One region of the Paenibacillus sp. GCM10012306 genome, then DNA from elsewhere that is predicted to be linked to it. Evidence: predicted binding sites of a transcription regulator. Region 1 holds the regulator's gene; each other region holds the start of a gene.
What was found. Region 1 encodes Rex, which represses fermentation and respiration genes when NADH is low (regulators of the CRP and FNR family bind a similar motif). Its sites were predicted from a motif close to TTGTGAAATATTTCACAA; they were not measured.

Region 1 (3,287 bases):
GCCTCATTTTTCCCTGTTAGCACCCAATACAACGAGTTTTCGTCCCAGACCGATTTCTGGGCCTTCTCTACTTGAGTTAAGCCTGCTCGACTTAGGGCAACCTCCTTGGCTGCATCCCGTTCTTTCCATTGGTCCTTCATGATAAAAGCATAGAACTGGCTTAGGCCAAGCAGCAGGAGCAGAAACAGTGCCACTCCTAGCAGGATCCATTTTTTCCTCTTTTTCAAGTTACAGCTTCCTTTCTACATGTTCCACGGCGGTTCTGCCGATCCTTGCCTACCGATTCAACAGGCCTACAAAAGCTTCCTGCGCCTTACGACGAATAGCTTCTTCATCCAGCGTCAGGCATTCTCCGTTCTTTACAATCTGCTGTCCGTTCACCCAGACATGGAGCACGTCTTTGGCACTGGCTGAGTATACCGCATGTGAAATCAGGTCCGTATGCGGCAGCAAATGCGGCTGATCGATATCAATGGCAATGAAGTCTGCTTTCATGCCTGGGGCAAGCTTGCCCACGCTATTCAGGAAGAGTGATTTCGCACCGTACTCCGTTGCCATCCGCAGGGCCTCTGCAGCCGGAACAGCTGTTGGGTCTCCGCTGAAGCCCTTATGAATGAGCGCTGCCAAACGCATCTCTTCGAACAAATCCAGATTATTGTTGCTGGCTGCACTGTCCGTACCCAGTGATACAGTAACGCCTGCATTCAGCAGATCGATAACCCGGGCAATGCCGCTGGCCAGCTTCAGGTTGCTCCCAGGGTTGTGGGAGACGCCGACATGGTGACGGGCCAGAATACCGATCTCCTCGTCATTCAAATGCACGCCATGCGCGACCAGAGACGGTCGTGTGAACATTCCCAGCTGTTCCAAGTGTGCAACAGGGCGCAGTCCATAATCCTCAACATTCTGCTCCACTTCCCGCTTCGTCTCCGACATATGCGTATGCAGCGGTAGATCCAGGTCATGGGCAGCCTGCACGAACTTGACTATAAATTCCGGCGGACACGTATACGGGGAATGCGGCGACAGCATCGTTGTAATTCTGCCGTCTGCCTTGCCATTCCAATCACGGGCGAACTGGACAGCATCAGCCAGCTTCGCATCCTGTACCTCTGGCGGACATAAGCCGATAACCCCTCGTGTCAGCACCCCGCGCATGCCGGACTGCTGCGTGATCTCAGCCACCCGATCCATTTTGTCATACATGTCAAGAAAGGTCGTCGTGCCACCCTTCATCATTTCCAAGATAGCCAGCGAGCTTCCCCAGTAGATATCGTCCGGGGTAAACTTGCCCTCCATCGGCCACATTTTCTCCTGCAGCCAGACCTGAAGAGTTCGGTCATCGCCATAGCCGCGCAGCAGCGACATCGCCGCATGGCCATGGGTATTCACCAGACCAGGCATGAACAGCAAGCGGTTACCATCGATCACCTGCACCTCTTCTTCAAGACACGGCTCTTCTTCACCTATGTATGTGATGAGATCATCCTCTATGATCATATAGCCGTTCAACACAGAAAGAGGAGCCCCAGGCACAAGAAATCTCCCGTTACGGATCAGAATCTTACTGCTGCTCATGCCCAAGCTCTTCCTTTCCATCCTGCAAATAATAAGCAAGGCTTTGCAAATCCGTTGTAAAGTCCGCTGCATGGACTCGGATCTGGGATGGTGTTTTCAGAATCACAGGTGCAAAGTTCAAAATCGCTTCAATCCCGGATTCCACCAGAATATCTGCTACATTCTGCGCTTCGGTATCCGGTACGGTAATAATGCCGATACGGATGCCCTGCTCACGAATAGTGCTGCCCAGTTCCTTCATCGGCTGTACCGTGAGCGAGTTGATTTTCTGCCCTACCTTGGGCTCATACGAATCAAAAATGGCGGTTATTTTCATCGTGTCCTTCAAGTAAGCATTGTAGTTGGACAAAGCATGTCCAAGATTACCGGCGCCTACCAAAGCCACGTTAATTTGCTGATCCAGTTTCAGGATATGACGGATCTTCTCAATGAGATAAGACACATCATAACCGATGCCTTTACGGCCGAAGTCGCCAAAATAAGCCAGATCCTTGCGGATCTGGGCCGGGTTAAGATCTAGCTTCTGACCAAGTTCTTGAGAAGAAACTGTCGAGATTTCACGTTTTTGGAGATCGTTGAGGAACCGCAGGTATACTGGAAGTCTGCGTACCACCGCCTCCGAGATTTTATCCGATTTCATGTTTTCTCCTCCTAGATTAAGTTAAATTAAAATTCAAACAAAAGATGAGGCGCTATGAAGTTAGGGCTTTAGGGCGCAAGTCCATTCATCCCTTATACCATCCTTCTTGAACCAATGGAAAATAACCTGGTCTCCCCAACGAACAGCATTTTCTCGCCCTATATTTTCCGAATGATGGTAAATATAGATTAATCCGATTGTTGAAAAATAACGCATTATAGACTGAATGAAAGAGGCATTAAATGCCTCCTTCCTCCAGCCATTCTGCAATTCGGGGAACCATCTGCTCAGTCTTCATATGCTCCATCTTGGGACCAGGCAGCGAATACAGAAAATATTTACCGTAATAGGACTCAATAACCCTGGTATCATAAACAATAACGATTCCCCGGTCTTGTGCCGTCCGAACGAGACGACCGAAGCCCTGCTTGAAGCGGATGACCGCCTGCGGCACGGAGAGCTTCATGAACGGGTTCTTCTTCTGCGCTTGAAGCAGTTCAGCCTTGGCCTCCGCCAGCGGATGATTCGGCGGCTGAAACGGCAGCCTGACGATGGCCAGGCAAGTTAACGCATCGCCGGGAATGTCTACGCCTTCCCAGAAGCTGCTTGTACCAAGCAGCACTGCAGCGCTGCTGTCCTGAAATCGACGGATCAGCTTGCTGCGGCTTCCGCCCTCCACTCCCTGCCCCAGTACGCTGATATCCTGTGAAGCCAGAGCTTCCTTCAGGGGATCATAGACCTGGCGCAGCATGCGGTAAGAGGTGAACAGCACCAGCATTCGTCCGCGTGTGGTCACCGCTGCCTCCGCGAGAGATTGCACCAGCGTGTCCACAAAGCGTGCATCGCCTATGCTGCCCTTAACGCTCGGGAAGTCGCGCGGAATGACCAGCAGGGCCTGTTCACGGTACTTGAACGGCGAGGGCAGCAGAGAGGTCATCAGGCGTCCCTGCTCCGCTGCCTCACCGAGCCCCAGATTGTCAATCATGAATTGAAATGATTTATCGACCGACAAGGTGGCTGAGGTCAGCACAATGCTGTTCTTCTTATCGAAGAACAGCTCCTTGAGCTG
Region 2 (3,287 bases), on a different contig from region 1:
AAACGTTTCATTACTTCTTCATAATCGAGAACTTCGGAAGTGATGCGCGGAAGCTCAGGTCCAACTTGCACGCCGGATTTTTCGTCCACACCACCATTGATAGCATACAACAATGCTTTTGCTAAGTTGGCACGTGCGCCAAAGAATTGCATTTGTTTACCGATACGCATTGCAGATACGCAACATGCGATACCGTAGTCATCGCCATAGATTGGACGCATCAAATCGTCATTCTCATATTGAATGGAGCTGGTCTCGATGGATACCTTGGCACAATACTTTTTGAAGCCTTCAGGCAATTGCTCGGACCACAGTACAGTCAAGTTTGGTTCCGGTGCAGGTCCCAAGTTGTACAGGGTGTGCAAGAAACGGAAGCTGTTCTTGGTAACACGAGTTGTGCCGTCTACGGACATACCACCAATGGATTCTGTAACCCAAGTTGGGTCACCACTGAACAGTTCATTATAATCAGGTGTGCGCAGGAATTTAACAATACGCAATTTCATTACGAAATGGTCTGTTAACTCTTGTGCTTGTTCTTCGGTCAAAATGCCTTCTGCGATATCACGCTCAACATAGATATCAAGGAATGAGGATACGCGTCCAAGGGACATTGCCGCACCGTTCTGTTCTTTGATTGCTGCCAGGTAACCGAAGTATACCCATTGGAAGGCTTCTTTGGCAGTGTTAGCTGGCTTGGAGATATCAAAGCCGTGCATAGCCGCCATTTTCTTCAGTTCGCCCAGTGCGCGGATCTGTTCGGAAATTTCTTCACGAAGACGAATTACGGATTCGCTCATGGCATCTACTTCAAGATTTTTGAGGTCTTGTTTCTTTTCATTGACAAGGAAATCAATTCCGTAAAGCGCTACGCGGCGGTAGTCACCAATGATCCGGCCACGGCCGTAAGCATCAGGAAGACCGGTAATGATACCCGCTCTACGCGCTGCTCTCATATCATCTGTATATGCATCAAATACGCCTTGGTTATGCGTTTTGCGAATGTTCGTGAACATGTCGACAATGCCTTGCGGAAGTTCAAATCCGTATGCGTTACAGGCATCGATCATCATTTTAATACCGCCGAACGGTTGAATGGAACGTTTGAAAGGCGCGTCAGTCTGAACGCCGACAATTTGCTCCTTGTCTTTGTCAATGTAACCAGGATTGTGCGAAACGATTGTAGATACAGTGTTCACATCTACATCAAGCACACCGCCATTGGCAATTTCCCGTTTGGTCATTTCAGAGACAATTTTCCACAGTTCCTTGGTATTCTCAGTAGCTCCGGCGAGGAAATCTTCCTTGCCCAGGTAAGGGGTAATGTTCTTCTCAATAAAGTCATTCACGTTAACTTTTCTGGACCATTTACCTTTTGTAAAACCGTGCCAACCCGACTTCACTTCTTGTACATCTTTTTCAATCACCGACATGCTAAATCCCTCCATCTATATTTATAGTATTGTAGAGATCGCGGGCTTGAAGGTTAATCCCGTGTCTCGCGACCCCTTAATATGGTTGTTATAAAATTCACAATAGTGATTTTATAACCGGGATCGTTGTTTGTTTATATGAATATTTTAGTTTATTTTCTGAAAAAGGACTGTGACAAATATCACCTTTTCGGTGATATTTGTCACTAGCATCCAGTTTCTCAAAGAACGAAATCCTTAGCTCAAAACCGTGGTATTAGTTATCAAATTTGCCGTAGAAAGCATTGCGGTATACGTCTGCAAGCTCGCTGACAAGTGGCATTTTCGGATTAGCAGTTGTACATTGGTCTTCAAATGCACGGTCAGCCAGATAATCTACACGCGATTCGAAATCCTTAGGATCAAAGCCCAGCTGTTGGAACGACTCCTCAATACCCAGCTTCTTGTTCATGTCGCGGATCGCATTGATCAAGCTGGTAACCCCTTCTTCGGTGGTACGAGCTGGCAGTCCCAGAATACGGGCGATCTCGGCATAACGCTCGTCAGCAACGAAGTGCGAATATTTAGGGAACGAAGCAAACTTCGTTGGTTTCTTGGCATTGTAGCGGATAACGTGTGGCATAAGAATCGCATTAGTGCGACCATGAGCCGTGTGATATTGACCGCCCCATTTGTGCGCCAAACTGTGGTTGATGCCCAGGAATGCGTTGGCGAAAGCCATACCAGCAAGCGTGGAAGCATTATGCATTTTCTCACGAGCCAGCGGATCAGCTTCCAGTGCCGATTTCTCCAGGTATTGGAATACGAGCTGGATCGCTTTGATGGCAAGACCATCGGAGTAATCACTAGCCATAACCGATACATAGGCTTCAATCGCATGTGTCAACACGTCCATACCTGTGTCAGCAACAGCAGTTTTTGGCAAGCTATATACGAACTCTGGATCAATGATAGCTACATCAGGTGTGAGTTCATAGTCAGCCAAAGGATATTTGGTGTGTTTTTCAGTTGTTTTGTCAGTGATAACCGCGAAAGAAGTAACTTCCGAACCAGTACCCGAAGTCGTTGGGATGGCAACGAATTTAGCTTTGTTACCCAGTTTAGGGAACTTGTAGACCCGTTTGCGGATATCCATGAATTTTTGTTTCAGACCGTTAAAGTCAGCGTCTGGGTGTTCGTAGAACAACCACATACCTTTAGCTGCGTCCATAGGGGAACCGCCGCCGAGAGCAATGATGCAGTCCGGTTGGAATCTGTTCATCATAGCCGTACCTTTTTCCACTGTAGTGGTCGAAGGATCTGGTTCTACTTCCGAGAACACTTCGATAGCTACTGGTGTTTGACGTTGACGCAGATAGTGCTCAACTCTTTCCACGTAACCCAGTTTCACCATCATAGGGTCTGTGATAATCGCAACGCGTGTAATATCAGGCATTTTGGCAAGGTATTGTGTTGCACCTTTTTCGAAATAGATCTTGTCGGGTACTTTAAACCATTGCATATTCACGGTACGACGATTCACCCTTTTCACGTTGATCAGATTGATGGCAGTCACGTTTTGCGATACCGAGTTGCGTCCGTAAGATCCACAGCCCAGTGTCAGCGAAGGGATATTAGTGTTGTAAATATCGCCGATGGCACCGTGTGTCGATGGCGAGTTCACCAGAATACGTCCGGTTTGCAGACGGTTCGAGAACTTCATGATCACTTCTTCATTGTTCGAGTGGATAGCCGAGCTGTGGCCCATGCCTCCGAACTCAACGATCTCGGCAGCACGTTCGATACCTTGATCAGCATTCTTAACTTTATAGCAAGCCAGTACCGGACTCAGCTTCTCTGCAGACAATGGGAATT
Region 3 (3,287 bases), on a different contig from region 1:
ACTAGGTGCTGGTTTTGCTGTAGTTATTACCGGCAACATCGTAACCATGCCAGGTCTTCCAGCTCGACCGGCAGCCGAAGGGCTGCACGTCGATGAGGGTGGCGAGATACATGGATTAGAATAAGGTTAGCTTCAATTGTAGCCCTGGGCTTTACTTGTCTTTATAGACGGTAAGGCTTGGGGCTTTATGTATTTATAGGCTTGGCTTAACGTTCATAATGACGCTCTGTCATGGAGAAGTTAAAGGTATCCGCGACTCAGCAGGGAGCAGACACAAAATACTTAAAATTGTGAACAATTTGAGGAATTGCAGAAATAGACTTGAAATGTGATAAAAATCACAATATAATCAGTTCATAAAGTGAAATAAATCACAAACAAATAATATATAAGCTTTTCAAATTGGAGGAGGAAGAAATCATGAAAGTAGCAGTCATTGGATGTACCCATGCCGGAACCGCAGCCATCGTTAATACCGCCCAGCTTTATCCGGACGCCGAGATTACGGTGTACGAACGTAACGACAACATTTCGTTCCTGTCTTGCGGGATCGCCCTTTATGTAGGGGGTGTTGTTAAAGACCCTCAAGGACTGTTCTATTCCTCGCCAGAGAAGCTCGCTGAGCTCGGGGTGAAGACGAATATGCGTCATGAAGTAATCGCGGTGGATACCAAAGCCAAGACACTCCGGGCCCGCAACCTCGCGAATGGACAGGAGTTTGATGATACCTACGACAAACTGATCATGACAACAGGATCTTGGCCGATTGTTCCACAGCTGGATGGCATGGATTTGGACGGTATTCTGCTCTCGAAGAACTACAACCATTCCAACACTATTATTGAAAGAGCCAAGCATGTAAACCGCATTACGGTCGTTGGCGCTGGATATATCGGAGTAGAACTGGTAGAGGCGTTCCAGATGAACGGTAAGCAAGTAACCTTGATCGACGGGGAAGAGCGAATTTTGAGCAAATACCTGGACGAGGAATTCACTGCTCCCATCGAGCAGTCTCTGAAGGATCACGGCATTACCTTGGCGCTTGGTGAGAAGGTCAGCTCTTTTGTCGGCGATAATGGTAAGGTTACGAAGGTTATCACAAGCAAAGGGGAGCATGAGACCGAACTGGTGATTCTCTGTATCGGTTTCCGTCCTAATACGGAGCTGTTGAAAGGTCAGGTTGAGATGTTGCCGAACGGCGCGATCGTTGTGAATAATTACATGGAGACCAGTGCGCCGGATGTCTTCGCCGCTGGCGACAGCTGCGCAATTCACTATAACCCAACTGGTAAAAATGCCTACATTCCACTGGCGACTAACGCTGTACGGATGGGTACCCTGGTGGCCCGTAATCTTGTTGCCCAAACGATTCCTTACATGGGTACGCAAGGGACATCTGGCATCAAGATCTATGAAGATAACATTGCCGGAACGGGACTGACGGAGGAAGCTGCCAAGGGTGAAGGTATGGAAGTCGATAGCGTTATGATCTTGGATAACTATCGTCCGGAGTTCATGCCGACATTCGAGCAAGTGCAGCTCAAGGTCGTGTTTGAACGTGCGACACGCCGTATACTGGGTGCGCAGATTATGTCCAAAATGGATTTGACGCAATCGATTAATACGATCTCAGTGTGCATCCAGAATAAGATGACGGTGGATCAGTTGGCCTTTATTGATTTCTTCTTCCAACCACACTACAACAAGCCGTGGAACTTCCTGAATACTGCCGGATTGCAGGCATTGCCGCAAACACTGGCTGTAAAAGAACCCGCGTTAGTATAAAATCATTGTCATTCAGACCGGAGCCAGATTACCCTGGCTTCGGTTTTTTTGCGTGTCCAAACGGTAATTATGACATGTCAGTGAAAATTTTCACTTGTCTTTTACAGTAGTGATTATTATCACGTTAATGTGTTATACGACACGCTACAATGGCATAAAGGAACAAATTTAAAGTATTAAAAGGGGATACGAACCATGGCTTATAACAAACCTCAGCAAATTGCTGAAGTAACGGTGGAGAACGGAATCAAGAAGGCGCACAATCCGCTGAGTACCGTCCTTATACTTGGCTTCCTGGGCGGTGCATTTATCGCTCTCGGGTTTTTGCTGGATATCCGCGTAATTGCCTCCGCGCCTAAAGAATGGGGCTCCATTGCGAATTTCATCGGGGCTGCCGTCTTTCCGGTAGGTCTGATTCTTGTGCTGCTGGCAGGAGCGGAACTGCTGACAGGCAATATGATGGCGGTGCCGCTAGCCTTTATGGCTAAGAAGATTTCATTCAAGGATGTCGTCAAGAACTTGACGCTGATCACGCTAAGTAACTTGGCGGGGGCCTTGTTTGTTGCCTATTTCTTCGGACATGTCGCCGGACTGACGTCAGACGGAGTGTATTTGGAGAAACTGGTGGATATGGCGGGACATAAGCTTGAAGCTGGATTCCTCCCGGCTTTCGTATCGGGTATCGGCTGTAACTGGCTCGTGGCTCTGGCGGTATGGCTCTCCTACGGGGCAGATAGCTTCAGCGGCAAAATCCTCGGCATCTGGTTCCCGACCATGGCGTTCGTCGCCATCGGCTTCCAGCACGTTGTAGCCAATATGTTTCTCATTCCGGCGGCGATCTTTGAAGGGCATTACTCCTGGTATGAGTACTTCATGAACTTTATTCCAGTCTGGCTGGGAAATCTCACAGGCGGGGCTATCTTTGTAGCGGCAGCATATTGGGCAGCTTACTTGCGTAAGGTGCCTACGGCGGTGCAAGCGGTGGACGGCATGTCTGTTGCGAGTGCGAAGAAGCATGCTTAATGCGTAGACCCACGGGGCTGCGTTGATGAACAGACATTCTCTAGGGTTCGCAGGTCCTGAAGTTAAGTGACAGGTCAGCGTCTCTAGGGAGTGTTTTTTTGTACGGTGACATAACAAAAATTCGCCGCACTTCCGACTCGGGGGAACGAAATCGAAGCGCACGGCGATTCTAATAGGGAGTGTTTCTTAGACTTCATTACCCCAGGAATACAGGAGTGAATCAGAATCAATCAAGACAAGAGAGAGCGGTCATTCCATTGGCTCTACTCACTTTGATATAATATTGCAATGCTGCGACAAAGCGGTAGTGTACAGGCTTGCCCTACAACTGCTAATGGGAGGATACTGGATGGAATTGACCACACCAATCTTATAGAGGATGTACATTAGTTATGAAGTTTTTATCTGCTTATCCTAAAGAAGTTAAAGTATTTCTGATTGCCAGCTTGATCAATGCGACAGGCAGTGCGCTGATGTGG

Region 2: pflB (formate C-acetyltransferase) is a predicted target of Rex. The motif match lies at 1,519-1,536, and genes of this name have one in related genera.
Region 3: ACFORK_RS12170 (formate/nitrite transporter family protein) is a predicted target of Rex. The motif match lies at 1,864-1,881, and genes of this name have one in related genera.

Annotation. Positions count from the first base shown of each region.
Region 1 is NZ_JBHRYW010000002.1:82,111-85,397, reverse strand. It holds gene ACFORK_RS04145 (cell wall elongation regulator TseB-like domain-containing protein) at 1-227, opposite strand, end outside; gene ACFORK_RS04140 (amidohydrolase) at 277-1,578, opposite strand; gene ACFORK_RS04135 (redox-sensing transcriptional repressor Rex) at 1,565-2,218, opposite strand; gene dinG (ATP-dependent DNA helicase DinG) at 2,457-3,287, opposite strand, start outside.
Region 2 is NZ_JBHRYW010000001.1:686,230-689,516, reverse strand. It holds gene pflB (formate C-acetyltransferase) at 1-1,433, opposite strand, end outside; gene adhE (bifunctional acetaldehyde-CoA/alcohol dehydrogenase) at 1,690-3,287, opposite strand, start outside.
Region 3 is NZ_JBHRYW010000004.1:306,100-309,386, forward strand. It holds gene ACFORK_RS12160 (formate--tetrahydrofolate ligase) at 1-124, shown strand, start outside; gene ACFORK_RS12165 (FAD-dependent oxidoreductase) at 421-1,785, shown strand; gene ACFORK_RS12170 (formate/nitrite transporter family protein) at 1,981-2,808, shown strand; gene ACFORK_RS12175 (MFS transporter) at 3,201-3,287, shown strand, end outside.